Regions from separate parts of the Streptomyces sp. NPDC001851 genome, predicted to be linked through region 2. Evidence: riboswitches for the same ligand, from Rfam matches in the RefSeq annotation. Region 2 holds a riboswitch; the other holds the start of a gene.
What was found. Region 2 has a riboswitch for glycine ahead of gcvP (aminomethyl-transferring glycine dehydrogenase). Riboswitches for the same ligand answer to the same signal wherever they lie in the genome.
Positions count from the first base shown of each region.

Region 1: another riboswitch for glycine. It lies ahead of gcvT (glycine cleavage system aminomethyltransferase GcvT); the one in region 2 lies ahead of gcvP (aminomethyl-transferring glycine dehydrogenase).

Region 1 is NZ_JBEOYR010000003.1:52,117-59,502, forward strand. Features, by position in the region: gene glyA (serine hydroxymethyltransferase) at 1-550, opposite strand, end outside; gene gcvH (glycine cleavage system protein GcvH) at 565-942, opposite strand; gene gcvT (glycine cleavage system aminomethyltransferase GcvT) at 1,052-2,179, opposite strand; glycine riboswitch at 2,222-2,334, opposite strand; glycine riboswitch at 2,335-2,434, opposite strand; gene ABT171_RS05280 (AAA family ATPase) at 2,597-3,241, shown strand; gene ABT171_RS05285 (enhanced serine sensitivity protein SseB) at 3,331-4,122, shown strand; gene ABT171_RS05290 (enhanced serine sensitivity protein SseB C-terminal domain-containing protein) at 4,311-5,093, shown strand; gene ABT171_RS05295 (ABC transporter permease) at 5,364-6,371, shown strand; gene ABT171_RS05300 (ABC transporter substrate-binding protein) at 6,442-7,386, shown strand, end outside.
Region 2 is NZ_JBEOYR010000008.1:7,132-14,517, forward strand. Features, by position in the region: gene ftsR (transcriptional regulator FtsR) at 1-382, shown strand, start outside; gene ABT171_RS13270 (bifunctional nuclease family protein) at 469-942, shown strand; gene ABT171_RS13275 (MerR family transcriptional regulator) at 1,170-1,814, shown strand; gene ABT171_RS13280 (DNA polymerase IV) at 1,869-3,329, shown strand; gene ABT171_RS13285 (PRC-barrel domain-containing protein) at 3,251-3,622, opposite strand; glycine riboswitch at 3,742-3,836, shown strand; gene gcvP (aminomethyl-transferring glycine dehydrogenase) at 4,011-6,896, shown strand; gene ABT171_RS13295 (TOBE domain-containing protein) at 6,950-7,369, opposite strand.

The DNA.
Region 1 (7,386 bases), on a different contig from region 2:
AGTCCAGCTCCCGCGGGTACGCCGACCAGCCGGCGATGATCACCTTCGGGCGGTGCTCCTTGGCCAGCCGCTCGACCTCGGCCATGTCGACCAGGCCGGTGGCGGCGTCCACGTGGTAGGCGACCACGTTGAACTGCTTGCCGGAGAAGTTCAGGCGCATGCCGTGGGTCAGGTGGCCGCCGTGGGCGAGGTCCAGGCCGAGGATGGTGTCCCCGGGCTGGGCCAGCGCGAACAGGGCCGCCTGGTTGGCGGAGGCGCCGGAGTGGGGCTGGACGTTGGCGTACTCGGCGCCGAACAGCTCCTTGACCCGGTCGATGGCGATCTGCTCGGCGACGTCGACGTGCTCGCAGCCGCCGTAGTAGCGGCGGCCCGGGTAGCCCTCGGCGTACTTGTTGGTGAGGACGGAGCCCTGCGCCTCCATCACCGCGAGCGGCGCGAAGTTCTCGGAGGCGATCATCTCCAGCGTGGACTGCTGGCGGCCGAGCTCGGCGTCGACCGCGGCGGCGATCTCCGGGTCCAGCTCGTGCAGGGGCGTGTTCAGGGAGGTCATACGGCTACGACTCCTCAGCCGGCGTTCTGGGCGGTGTACTCGTCGGCGGAGAGCAGGTCGGCCGGCTCCTCCGAGACGCGCACCTTGAACAGCCAGCCGCCCTCGAAGGGGGCCGAGTTCACCAGCGACGGGTCGTTGACGACGTCCTCGTTGATCTCGGTGACCTCACCGGTGACCGGCGAGTACAGGTCGGAGACCGACTTGGTGGACTCCAGCTCGCCGCAGGTCTCGCCCGCGGTCACCGTGGAGCCGACCTCGGGGAGCTGGGCGTAGACCACATCGCCGAGCGCGTTGGCCGCGAACTCGGTGATGCCGACCGTCGAGACGCCGTCCTCGGCGGCCGACAGCCACTCGTGCTCCTTGCTGTAGCGCAGCTGCTGGGGGTTGCTCATGGCCTGAATTCTCCTGTACGCGCGGGAGTGCTGATGAAGGGGGGACTGCTGAAGCCGCTGATGAGCAGCGGAAACGTGCGCGGGGTCACACAGTGGCCGCGCCCAGTGTCTACTTCTGGCGCTTGTAGAACGGCAGCGCCACGACCTCGTACGGTTCGTGGCTGCCCCGGATGTCGACGCCGACGCCCGCGGTGCCCGGGGCCGCGTGCGCCGCGTCGACGTACGCCATGGCGATCGGCTTGCCCAGGGTGGGGGAGGGGGCGCCGGAGGTGACCTCGCCGATCACCTGGCCGCCCGCGACGACGGCGTACCCGGCGCGCGGCACCCGCCGGCCCTCGGCGACCAGCCCGACGAGGACCCGCGGCGGGTTCTCCTGGGCCCTGGCGGCGGCCTCGGCGAGCGCCTCGCGCCCCACGAAGTCGCCCTCCTTCTCGAACTTGACCACGCGGCCGAGCCCGGCGTCGAAGGGGGTGAGCGCCGTGGTCAGCTCGTGCCCGTACAGCGGCATGCCCGCCTCCAGGCGCAGGGTGTCCCGGCAGGACAGGCCGCAGGGGACCAGGCCGACGCCCTCGCCGGCCTTGGTCAGCGCCTGCCACAGCTCCACGGCGTGCTCCGGCTTCACGAACAGCTCGAAGCCGTCCTCGCCGGTGTAGCCGGTGCGGGCGATCAGGGCCGGGACGCCGGCGACCGTGCCGGGCAGGCCGGCGTAGTACTTCAGGCCGTCCAGGTCGGCGTCGGTGAGGGACTTCAGGATGCCGGGGGACTCGGGGCCCTGGACGGCGATCAGCGCGTACGCGTCCCGGTCGTCGCGCACCTCGGCGTCGAAGCCGGCGGAACGCTCGACGAGGGCGTCCAGCACCACCTGGGCGTTGGAGGCGTTGGCGACCACCATGTACTCGGTCTCGGCGAGCCGGTAGACGATCAGGTCGTCCAGGATGCCGCCGTCGGCCTGGCAGATCATGGTGTAGCGGGCGCGGCCGACGCCGACGGAGGCGATGTTGCCTACCAGGGCGTAGTTGAGGAGGGCGGCCGCGCCGGCGCCGGTGACGGTGATCTCGCCCATGTGGGAGAGGTCGAAGAGACCGGCCTTCGTACGCACGGCGAGGTGCTCGTCACGCTCGGAGCCGTAGCGCAGGGGCATGTCCCAGCCGGCGAAGTCGGTCATCGTCGCACCGAGCGAGCGATGCAGCGCGTCCAGCGCGGTATGGCGCAGCTCAAGGGGTTCGGTACTGCTCATCGGACGGTCGTCTCCCAGGAAAGCAGGACAGGCGAGGAACGTTCCTCCCCATCTGTCATCGGAACCTGAGAGGTTCGCCAGGACCGCCACAGGGACGATCACGGCTTGCACCTTGGGTGGAGCCACTGTCGCAGCGGCCCGCTTTTCAGATGTGCCTCGCCCGCGCGGTAACGGGGCCTGAGAGATTCAAGGGAGGGACTTGCTCCTTCGGCGCCCCGGCATCAGTGCTGCCAGGGACTCTCCCGCGCGGATTCAAGCGGCCGGTATGCAGTTGGCGGCCACATCATTGCACGGCGAGCCTGCTTTTGTAACCGACCTGTGGCAGGACGCGGACCCCTCCACCACCCCCGTTCATTACCTTCTCTTTACGCATCGCGGGCATGAGGATGACCGGGCCGACAGGGGAGGAAGATCACGATGAACAGGACCCTGGTGTACGCCACCGCCGGCACCGGCATCGCGGTGCCGGGTCAGCGCCCCGCGCCGGCCCCCGTCGTCCGCGACCTGCGCGACCGCGCCGGCAGCGGCCCGCACGTCCTGCTCTTCGGCCCCCAGGACCTGGTGGTGATCACCGGCCTGCCCGGCAGCGGCAAGTCCACCCTGATGCGGCGCGCGGTCGCCGGCCGCCGCGTCGACTCCCAGGACACGCGCGACCGCTTCGCGGCCCGCCTGCCCCGAGCGCTCCCGTACACCCTCTACCGCCCGCTGGTCCGCCTCGCCCACTACACCGGCCTGCGCCGCGCCCTGCGCACCGGCGAGGGCCTCGTCGTGCACGACTGCGGCACCCAGCCCTGGGTGCGGGCCTGGCTCACCCGCGCGGCACGCCGCCGCGGCGGCACCCTCCATCTGCTCCTGCTCGACGTCCCGCCCGACACCGCCCGCGAGGGTCAGCGCACCCGCGGCCGGGGCGTCTCCCGCTACGCCTTCCGCCGCCACCGCCGTACGACCGCCCGGCTGCTCGACACGGTCGAGCGGGGCGGGCTGCCCGCGGGCTGCGGCGCCGCGGTGCTGCTGGACCGCACGGCGGCCGACGCGCTCCGGCGGATCGCGTTCACCGGATGAGGGGGACGGTGTGCACGCGGCGAGGGGCTGTCACCGCCACCCGCTAGCCTTCTTGGTCACAGCAGAGATTTCCAGCAGGCGGTAGGCAGATGGACTTCCCGGCGGACATTCCCGCGGACTTCCCGGCACAGGCGCACCCCCAGCCCCACGGCGGCTGGCCCGGCAACGAGCTGGAGGAGGTGCTCTCGGCCTCCCTCGGCATACCCGCCGCGGCCGGCCGGATCATCGAGGTCCTGGGCCGCAGCCTGCTGTGGATCCCGCTGCCGAGCGGCGGCGGCCCCGACAGCGGCCCGCTGGACCTGCCCACGCTGGACCTCGGCGGCCAGACGTACGTCCCGGTGTTCAGCTCCGAGGAGCAGCTGCGCCAGGCGGCCGGCTCCCACATGTCGTACACCATCGCCCCCGCCGTGGAGTTCGCCCGCGGTCTGCCCCCGCAGGTCGGCATCGCTGTGAACCCCGACGCCCTGGTCGGCATCCCGCTCCCGCCCGCGGCGGTGGCCGAGCTGTGCCGGGTGGGCCGCACCCCGCTGGACGGGCCCAACACCGGCGGCCGGGTCCGCCTCTTCGAACCCGACTGGCAGGACGACCCGGTCGACTTCCTCTCCGCCGCGTCCGCCGAGTTCGCCGAGACCGGCGTGGTCCTCACCGCCCGCCGCTGCCTGGCCGCCATAGAGACGGACGACCCGGTGATGTTCGTCGGCGTGGAACTCTCCCAGTGGGAAGGCGACCTCCGCGCGCTCCCCATGCAGGCCCTGGGCCGCGCCCTGGGCAAAGTCCCGGTCAAGTGGCCGATGAGCCTGGTCCTCCTGGACGTGACGGACGACCCGGTGGCCGCATGGCTCAAGTCGAACGTCCGCCCCTTCTACCAATACGGTCACTGATCAGCAGGCAGGGGAGCAGCGGACCTCAGGGGCGCGGGGAACTGCGCGACAAGCCCCCCACGCACCCGCACCCGCGTACGCACCCGAGGCGGCACCCCCGTGGGCGCTTAAGCTGTCTCCAAACGCGGGGCACGAAAAAGAGAAGGGCACGACAGGTGAGCGCGAGCCACAGCGGCAGCGTCGAGCACATGCTGCGCCAGGTCACGCCCGGACGCTACGACGCCTACGAGGCCCTGCTCCGCGCCCTCGCCACCCCCTCCTCCGGCCAGATCTGGATGCTCCTGTGGCACGGCCAGGCCGGCTCCCCGGACGCCCAGTACGGAAACATGGAGATCGACGGGTTCCAGTACGCCCCCTGCGTCACCTCCGCCCAGGAGCTCTCGGCCAGCGGCTGGAACCGGTCGTACGAGGTCGTCGACGGGCTCGACGTGGCCCGCACCCTCTACCCGGACCACTACGGCCTCTGGCTCAACCCGCACACCCCGGGCGGCGGCGTCGGCATCCCCTGGCTGGACCTTCGCCGCATCGCCACGGGCCTGGACCGCCAGCCCGCCGGCCCTCTCCGGCTGTCCGAACCCGGCATCGAGATCCCGCAGTTCTACGCCCTGCTCGCGCAGAACGCCCACCGCACCCCGGCCCTGCGCTCGCTGCGCCGCGCCTGGGTGCAGCCGGCGCTCGGCGCCCCGTACCTCGCCATCGGCCTGGACGTGTACGACACCTCGCCGGCCGCGGTCGACTCGGTGCGCGCGATGATGCAGCAGTCCGTCGGCGCGGTGCCGGAGGGCCTGCCGGTGTCGACGGTCGCGATGACGGACGAGTACGACCCGGTCGTGATGTGGATGCGGGCCAACGCCCGCCCGTTCTACGACCGCGAGGCCCACGCCGCGCCGCAGCCCCAGCTCCAGGCCTCCCCCGGGCAGCAGGCGCCCGCCGCCGGATACGGCTATCCGCCGGTGCACGGCAGCTACTGACCTGGGATTATCGCCCGTACGTCCCGTTTTGCGCACTCGGCCGTTCCGCCCGGCCCCGTCCGTTCGCCGTAACTCCTTGTCCGCATAACAGGAAACGCCTGCTTGCATCACGGTTGCGCATCCATTCCCCGTCAAGGCTGGCGGCTGATCGCGCAAGCGTTGAAGACTCCCCCTTCAAGGGGTTCGCCCCTGTGTACGACGGACTGTTTGATGCCGCTACCAGCGGCAAGTGCGGGCCGGCTACCGCCGGTTGAGAGGGGTCCCAGCCTGATGACGGCACCATTGCACGAGCCGACCGCGGAAGCGGCCCCGGGTGCGGCAGAGGAAGCGGCGGTCGCGGCCACCGACGCGAAGGCCGTTCAGGGCCGCTCCCTGGGCCGGATCGCCTGGGAACGCCTCAAGCGGGACAAGCTGGCCCTCACGGGCGGCGTGGTCGTCCTCCTCCTCATCGTGATCGCCCTGCTCGCACCGGTGATCACGAACCTCGTCGGCCAGGACCCGGACAACTACCACCAGAGCCTGATCGACCCGCTGTTCAGCACCCCCAAGGGCTCGATGGGCGGCATCAGCGGCGACCACCTGCTCGGTGTCGAACCGGTCAACGGCCGCGACATCTTCGCCCGCATCCTCTACGGCGCCCGGATCTCGCTGCTCGTCGGCTTCCTGTCCGCCGTGGTCGCCGTCCTCCTCGGGACCATCCTCGGCATCCTGGCGGGCTTCTTCGGCGGCTGGGTGGACTCGGTCATCAGCCGGGTCATGGACGGCCTCCTCGCCTTCCCGCAGCTGCTGTTCATCATCGCGCTGGTCTCCGTGATGCCCAACCAGATGCTGGGGCTCACCGGCACGGGCGTGCGTGTCTTCGTGATGATCCTGGTCATCGGCTTCTTCGGCTGGCCGTACATCGGCCGCGTGGTGCGCGGTCAGACGCTCTCGCTGCGTGAACGCGAGTACGTCGAGGCGGCCCGCTCGCTCGGCGCCGGGCGGTTCTACATCCTCTTCAAGGAGCTGCTGCCCAACCTCGTCGCGCCCATCATCGTGTACACGACGATGATGATCCCCACGAACATCCTGACCGAAGCGGCGCTCAGCTTCCTGGGTGTGGGCGTCAAGCCGCCCACCTCCTCCTGGGGACAGATGCTCTCCAGCGCGATCGACTACTACGACTCGGACCCCATGTACATGGTGATCCCAGGCGTGGCGATCTTCATCACGGTGCTGGCCTTCAACCTCTTCGGCGACGGCGTGCGGGACGCCCTGGACCCGAAGGCCTCCCGCTGAAGTGCCGTACCCCAAGCGTCCCGTGAGCTCTGCCACGGGGTCTCTCATCAAATCCGGAGGATCCGAGATCGTGAACACCCAACGCACCTCAGGGCGGCGCAAGCAGGCCCTTGCCGCTGCCGCAGTGGTCGCCGGGCTGCTGACCACGGCGGCGTGCGGCGGAGGCAACGGCGGCTCGAAGGACGGCGCGGCCGGCTTCAACGCGGCGGTCAACAAAGTCGCCCAGGCCGACCAGGTCAAGAAGGGCGGCACGCTGAAGTTCGTGAGCACGCAGGACGCCGACTCGTGGGACACCACGCGCGGCTACTACGGGTTCATGTGGGACTTCTCCCGCTACTACAGCCGCCAGCTGGTCACCTACAAGACCGCGCCCGGTGCCGAGGGCGCCCAGCTCACCCCGGACCTGGCCACCGACATGGGCAAGATCTCGGACGGCGGCAAGACCTACACCTTCACGCTGCGCGACGGCGCCACCTGGGAGGACGGCAAGCCGATCACCTCCCAGGACGTCAAGTACGGCATCGAGCGCGTCTGGGCGCAGGACGTCCTGTCCGGCGGTCCGATCTACCTCCAGCAGATGCTGGACCCGAAGAACACCTACAAGGGTCCGTACAAGGACTCCGCGAAGGACCACCTGGGCCTGAAGGCGATCGAGACGCCGGACGCGAAGACGATCGTCTTCCACCTGCCGGCGCCCAACTCGGACTTCCTCCAGGCGCTGGGCATGACCGCGGGCTCCCCGGTCCGCCAGGACAAGGACACCAAGTCCAAGTACGGCCTGCACCCGTTCTCCTCGGGTCCGTACAAGTTCGAGTCCTACGCCCCGGGCAAGAACCTGGTCCTGGTCCGCAACGACCAGTGGAAGGCGTCCTCCGACCCGGTCCGCAAGGCGTACCCGGACAAGATCACGCTGGACATCTCCACGAACCAGGTCAACTCGGACCAGCAGCTGATCAACGGCGACTACGACGTGGACGCCAGCCAGACCGGCCTGGGCCCGCAGGGCCGTCAGATC
Region 2 (7,386 bases):
CGGGGCGCCCACGGTGGCCCGGGTGGGCAGGGCCGAGCTGCTGGCGGCCGCGGACATCGACGAGGGCGAGCTGAAGGAGTGGGAGTCGTACGGGCTCATCGCTCCCCTGGAGGACGGGGTGTACGACGCCGAAGCCGTCACCGTGGCCTCGCTCGTCGCCGAACTGGGCCGGTTCGGGATCGAGCCGCGCCACCTGCGGGTGATGAAGGCCGCCGCCGACCGCGAGGCCGGACTCGTCGACCAGGTGGTCGCCCCGCTCAGGCGCCACCGCAACCCGCAGACCAGGGCACACGCCGAGGCCCGTACGAAGGAGCTGGCGGCGCTCACCGTGAAGCTGCACGCGGCCCTCGTGCAGACCGCTCTCGGCGTGCGGCTGCCCTGAACCCCGGCGGCTCCCCGGCGGCCGGATCGGGCAGCTGTTCCCGGCCCGACTACCCAAACATCCCGGGCACGGCCTAGGGTTGCTGTGTGAACGAGCTCGATGTCGTAGGTGTCCGGGTCGAAATGCCCTCCAACCAACCGATCGTGCTCCTGCGCGAAGTGGGAGGCGACCGCTACCTCCCCATCTGGATCGGGCCGGGGGAGGCGACGGCGATCGCCTTCGCCCAGCAGGGCATGGCCCCCGCCAGGCCACTGACCCACGACCTGTTCAAGGACGTGCTGGAGGCCGTCGGCCAGGAGCTGACCGAAGTACGCATCACCGATCTGCGGGAAGGCGTCTTCTACGCGGAGCTGGTCTTCGCCAGCGGTGTCGAGGTCAGCGCCCGCCCCTCCGATGCCATAGCGCTGGCCCTGCGCACCGGAACGCCGATCTACGGCAGTGACACGGTGCTGGACGACGCCGGCATCGCCATTCCGGACGAGCAGGAGGACGAGGTGGAGAAGTTCCGCGAGTTCCTCGACCAGATCTCGCCCGAGGACTTCGGCACCAGCAGCCAGTGATCATGAGCGGTCGATGAGCGCCGCCCCGGTGAGACGGGCATGTGCCACCGGCCATGGAGAGCGTCCTACGGCTTCCCCCGAACGCATTCGGCTAGCCTTTCCCCGCGGCGGGACACGGGAAACCACTCCTAGGGTGATTATCACTCGGCGTGCCGAGTGTGGCGATCGTTGACGCACCCCTGGTGACTGCCTACCGTCGTGAGGGCAGGTCAAGGACGGAGGTCGGCGTGAGAACCAGCGGCGACGGTACGGCTGGGGGTGCTCCCGTGCGCGGTTTCGGGGAGAGCGGTCCGTACCCGGTTCACGGCAGCGCGGTGGATCACGCTCCGCAACGGCCGACGGCGGTGCCGAACGGCGGAGGGGCGGCGTCCATGACATCCGAGGAGATCGGCTATCGCGGGCCCACGGCCTGCGCGGCCGCCGGCATCACCTACCGGCAGCTCGACTACTGGGCCCGCACCGGCCTGGTCGAGCCGAGTGTGCGGCCCGCCTACGGGTCGGGCACCCAGCGGCTGTACAGCTTCCGGGACGTGGTCGTCCTGAAGATCGTGAAGCGGTTCCTGGACACCGGGGTCTCGCTGCAGAACATCCGCGCGGCCGTGCAGCACCTGCGAGAACGCGGTTTCCGTGACCTGGAGCGGATGACCCTGATGAGCGATGGCGCCACGGTCTACGAGTGCACCTCGCCGGACGAGGTGCACGCCCTGCTCCAGGGCGGCCAGGGGATCTTCGGGATCGCCGTCGGCGTGGTGTGGCGGGATGTGGAAAGCGCGCTCTCCCAGCTGCACGGCGAGCGCATCGACACGGGTGAGACCCTCGTCGGGCACAACCCGGCGGACGAGCTGGCGCGGCGCCGCAACCGGGCGGTCTGACGCCGCTCCCTGCCGGGCCGGGCATTGTCAGTGCCGTGGTGCAGCATCGGAGATGTGAGAAACGCGCCCACGATCCTGCATCTCGACATGGATGCCTTCTACGCCTCGGTGGAGCAGGCATCCAAGCCGAGCCTGCGCGGGAAGGCGGTCGTCGTGGGCGGCCTCGGACCACGCGGGGTGGTGGCCACCGCGTCGTACGAGGCTCGGGCCTTCGGGGTCCACTCGGCGATGCCCATGGCCCAGGCCCGCCGGCTGGCACCCAACGCCGCCTATCTGGTGCCGCGCTTCACCCTGTACCGGGCGATCAGCGAGCAGGTGATGGCGCTGCTGCGGGAGCTGTCACCGCTGGTGGAGCCGCTCAGTCTGGACGAGGCGTTCGTGGACCTGGAGGCCGGGGGGACGGCCTGGGACGAGGCGTCGGCGCGGCTGGCCGGGAGCAGACTCCGCGCCGACATCCGGGCGGTCACCGGGCTCACCGGGTCGGTCGGGCTCGCCGCCTCCAAGATGCTCGCCAAGATCGCCTCCGAGCAGGCCAAGCCGGACGGCCTGGTGGTCATCGAGCCGGGGTCGGAGCGGGCCCTGCTGGAGCCCATGCCGGTGCGGACCCTGCCCGGGGTCGGCCCGGCCACCGGCGACCACCTGCGCAGAGCCGGGATCACCACGGTCGGGGAACTGGCGGAGGCGGGCGAGGACGAACTGGTCCGGCTGCTCGGCAAGGCGCACGGGCACGCGCTGTACGCCATGGCCCTGGCCCATGACGAGCGGCCGGTGGTCGCCGAGCGCGAGGCGAAGTCGGTATCGGTGGAGGACACGTACGACGTGGACATCCATGACCGGCTGCGGATCGGCCTGGAGGTGCAGCGGCTCGCCGACCGGTGTGTGGGGCGGCTGCGCGAGGCAGGGCTGTCGGGGCGGACCATCGTGCTGAAGGTGCGGCGGTACGACTTCTCGACGCTGACCAGATCGGAGACGCTCAGGGGACCGACGGACGATCCGGCGGTCGTGCGGGAGGCGGCCGCGCGGTTGCTGGACTCGGTGGACACCACGGGCGGGGTACGGCTGCTCGGCGTGGGCGTTTCCGGGCTCGCCGACTACACCCAGGAGGACCTGTTCGCTCAGGCCATGCCGGTGCCTTTGGCGGAGGAGCCGGAGAAGGGTGCGGTTGAAGTCGTTGTGGAGCAGCCGGAGCCCGTCGAACGGCACTGGCGCGCGGGGCAGGACGTGCGGCATGCCGAGTACGGGCCCGGGTGGGTGCAGGGGAGTGGGCTGGGGCGGGTCACCGTGCGGTTTGAGACGCCGCAGTCCCCTCCGGGGCGGGTGCGGACGTTTCTGGTCGGGGATCCCGCCCTGGAGTCCGCGGATCCGTTGCCGTTGGTTGCTCCTTCCCACCCGCCCGCCCGTCTCGGTCAGCCGAGCAGTGGCGAGGATCAGAGGCCTCAGGTCTCCTCCGACCCCGCCAGCTTGCCGAAGTCGTGGTCCGGTACGGACGGAGGCGGGGTCACGTCCAGGCCGTAGTGGTGGTAGAGCTGGAGTTCCTGTTCGGGGGAGAGGTGGCGGCCCACGCCGAAGTCGGGGGCGTCCTTGATCAGGGCGCGGTCGAAGGGGACGTGGAGGGAGCCTTCGACCAGTTCGCTGGGCTCCAGGGGGACGAAGGCGTCCCGCGAGAACAGGCCGGTGCGTATGGCCGCCCACTCGGGCACGCCGGTCGCGTCGTCGAGGTAGACCTCGTCGATGGTGCCGATCTTGGTCCCATTGCGGTCGAACGCCTTGCGGCCGATCAGGTTGCGCGGATCGATCTCGGTCTGCACGGTCCCTCTCCCTCCTCTTGGTCGCAACACATCCGTAAGCACTACAAAAGAGCACATTCAGGGAGGCGGCCACTCGAAGGCTCGGGCGTTGACCTCGCTGGTAGGCTGACAGCGGCTGCTGACCCCGTGCGGGAGAGTCCTCCGACCACCTCGGAGGCGCCGAAGGAGCAAATCCTCCCCGGAATCTCTCAGGCTCACGTACCGCATGGACGAGGTCACTCTGGAAAGCAGGGCGGGTGTCGACGGCTCCCGCCCTCACCGACGGTGAAAGCCGGGGCCCTCGGGTACCCGGTGAAGCTCTCAGGTTGAGATGACAGAGGGGGAGGCCGTCGGGGTATCCGTACCGGGGTGCCCCTCGAAGGTCGCGTCAGACCAGGAGGCCTCCGCAATGACCGCCCATCGCATTCCGCTCTCGGAGCTCGAAGCGGGCATCCCGTTCGAGCAGCGTCACATCGGGCCGGACCAGGAGGCGCGGGCCAAGATGCTCGCGCACGTCGGTTACGGCTCCCTCGACGAGCTGACCGCCGCCGCGGTCCCGGATGTGATCAAGAACGCCGACGCCCTCGACCTGCCGGGCGCCCGCACCGAGGCCGAGGTGCTCGCCGAGCTGCGCTCGCTCGCCGACCGCAACCAGGTCCTCGACTCCATGATCGGCCTGGGCTACTACGGCACCTTCACCCCGCCGGTCATCCTGCGCAACGTCATGGAGAACCCGGCCTGGTACACCGCGTACACGCCCTACCAGCCGGAGATCTCCCAGGGGCGGCTGGAAGCCCTGCTGAACTTCCAGACCGTGGTCGCCGAGCTCACCGGCCTGCCCACCTCCGGTGCCTCCCTGCTCGACGAGGGAACGGCCGCCGCCGAGGCGATGGCCCTGTCGCGGCGCATGGGCAAGAACAAGAAGGGGCTGTTCCTGGTCGACGCGGACGTGCTGCCGCAGACCATCGCCGTCATCGAGACGCGTGCGGAGCCGACCGGTGTCGAGGTCGTCGTCGCCGACCTCAGCGAGGGCATTCCGGCCGCGGTGGCCGAGCGCGAGATCAACGGCGTGCTGATCCAGTACCCGGGCGCCTCCGGCGCCGTACGCGACATCAAGCCGGTCATCGACCAGGCGCACGAGCTGGGCGCCCTGGTCACCGTGGCCGCCGATCTGCTCGCACTGACCCTGCTGACCCCGCCGGGCGAGCTGGGCGCGGACATCGCCGTCGGCACCACCCAGCGCTTCGGTGTGCCGATGGGCTTCGGCGGTCCGCACGCGGGCTACATGGCGGTGCACGAGAAGTTCGCGCGCAGCCTGCCCGGCCGCCTCGTGGGCGTCTCCGTCGACGCCGACGGCAACAAGGCCTACCGGCTCGCGCTGCAGACCCGTGAGCAGCACATCCGCCGGGAGAAGGCCACCAGCAACATCTGCACCGCGCAGGTGCTGCTCGCCGTCATGGCCGGCATGTACGCCGTCTACCACGGGCCGGAGGGCCTGCGGACCATCGCCCGGCGCACGCACCGGTACGCCACGATCCTCGCCGCGGGTCTGAAGGCCGGCGGCGTCGAGATCGTGCACGGCGCCTTCTTCGACACCCTCACCGCGCGGGTGCCCGGCAAGGCCGCCGAGGTGGTCGCCGCCGCCCGGAAGAACGGGGTCAACCTCCACCTGGCCGACGCCGACCACGTCTCGATCGCCTGCGACGAGACCACCAAGCGGGCCCAGCTGGCCGCCGTGTGGTCCGCCTTCGGCGTCGAGGGCGACATCGAGGCGCTGGAGGCGACCGCCGAGGACACCCTGCCCGAGGCGCTCCTGCGCACCGACGCCTACCTCACCCACCCGGTCTTCCACCAGTACCGCTCCGAGACCGCGATGCTGCGCTACCTGCGCAAGCTGGCCGACCGCGACTACGCGCTCGACCGCGGCATGATCCCGCTGGGCTCCTGCACCATGAAGCTCAACGCGACCACGGAGATGGAGCCGGTCACCTGGCCCGAGTTCGGGCAGCTGCACCCCTTCGCCCCGGCCGAGCAGGCCGAGGGCTACCTCACGCTCATCCGTGAGCTTGAGGAACGTCTCGCCGAGGTCACCGGCTACGACAAGGTCTCCCTGCAGCCGAACGCCGGTTCGCAGGGCGAGCTGGCCGGTCTGCTGGCCGTACGCGGCTACCACCGCGCCAACGGCGACGAGCAGCGGACCGTGTGTCTGATCCCGTCCTCCGCGCACGGCACCAACGCCGCCAGCGCCGTGATGGCCGGCATGAAGGTCGTCGTCGTGAAGACCGCCGAGGACGGCGAGATCGACGTCGAGGACCTGCGGGCCAAGATCGGGCAGTACCGCGACGAGCTGGCGGTGCTGATGATCACCTACCCGTCGACGCACGGCGTGTTCGAGGAGCACGTCGCCGACATCTGCGCCCAGGTGCACGAGGCCGGCGGCCAGGTGTACGTCGACGGCGCCAACCTCAACGCGCTGGTCGGCCTCGCGAAGCCGGGCCACTTCGGCGGTGACGTCTCCCACCTGAACCTGCACAAGACGTTCTGCATCCCGCACGGCGGCGGTGGCCCCGGCGTCGGCCCGGTCGCGGTCCGCTCGCACCTGGCGCCGTACCTGCCGAACCACCCGCTGCAGCCGGCGGCCGGCCCCGAGACCGGCGTCGGCCCCATCTCGGCCGCGCCCTGGGGCTCCGCGGGGATCCTGCCGATCTCGTGGGCGTACGTGCGCCTCATGGGCGGCGAGGGCCTCAAGCGGGCCACGCAGGTGGCCGTGCTGTCGGCGAACTACATCGCCAAGCGCCTGGAGCCGCACTACCCGGTGCTCTACACCGGCCCCGGCAACCTGGTCGCGCACGAGTGCATCATCGACCTGCGCCCGCTGACCAAGGCGACCGGCGTGAGCGTGGACGACGTGGCCAAGCGCCTGATCGACTACGGCTTCCACGCACCGACCATGTCCTTCCCGGTGGCCGGCACGCTGATGATCGAGCCGACCGAGTCGGAGGACCTCACCGAGCTGGACCGGTTCTGCGACGCGATGATCGCCATCCGCGCGGAGATCGAGAAGGTCGGCTCCGGCGAGTGGCCGGCGGAGGACAACCCGCTGCGGGGCGCCCCGCACACGGCCGCCGCGCTCGGCGGTGAGTGGACGCACGCCTACAGCCGCGAGGAGGCCGTCTTCCCGGCCGGTGTCTCGGTCGCCGACAAGTACTGGCCGCCGGTGCGCCGTATCGACCAGGCCTTCGGCGACCGCAACCTGGTCTGCTCCTGCCCGCCGCTGGACGCTTACGAGGACTGAGCGAGCGGTGGTTCCCAGGGCCCCGTCCGGTTTCCGGGCGGGGCCTCGCCGTGTCAGGCCCTGGCGAGGGACACCTCGGTCGCCTTGATGAGAGCGACCACGTCGGAGCCCACGAAGAGGCCCAGGTCGGTGGCGGCGTCCTTGGTGATGGCCGCGGTCAGTTCGCCGCCGGGGACGGAGATCCTCACGGAGGCCATCGCGGCGCCGGCGGTGAGCCCGATGACCGCCCCGGGGAGCTGGTTGCGGATCGACAGGCCCTCGACGCGGTGCGTGGCGAGGGAGACCTCGGTCGACTTCACCAGGGCCCGCACGGGTGAGCCGGGGGCGAGGGCGAGGTCCTCGGCGGACTCCTTGGTGATGGCCGCGGTGAGGTCCTGCCCGCCGTCGAGGCGGAGCTTGACGGTGGCCATGGCCTCGCCCGGCTGGATCGCGGTGACCGTGCCGGGGAGTTGGTTGCGGATGCTGAGGGTCATGGGCACTCACGGTAGAG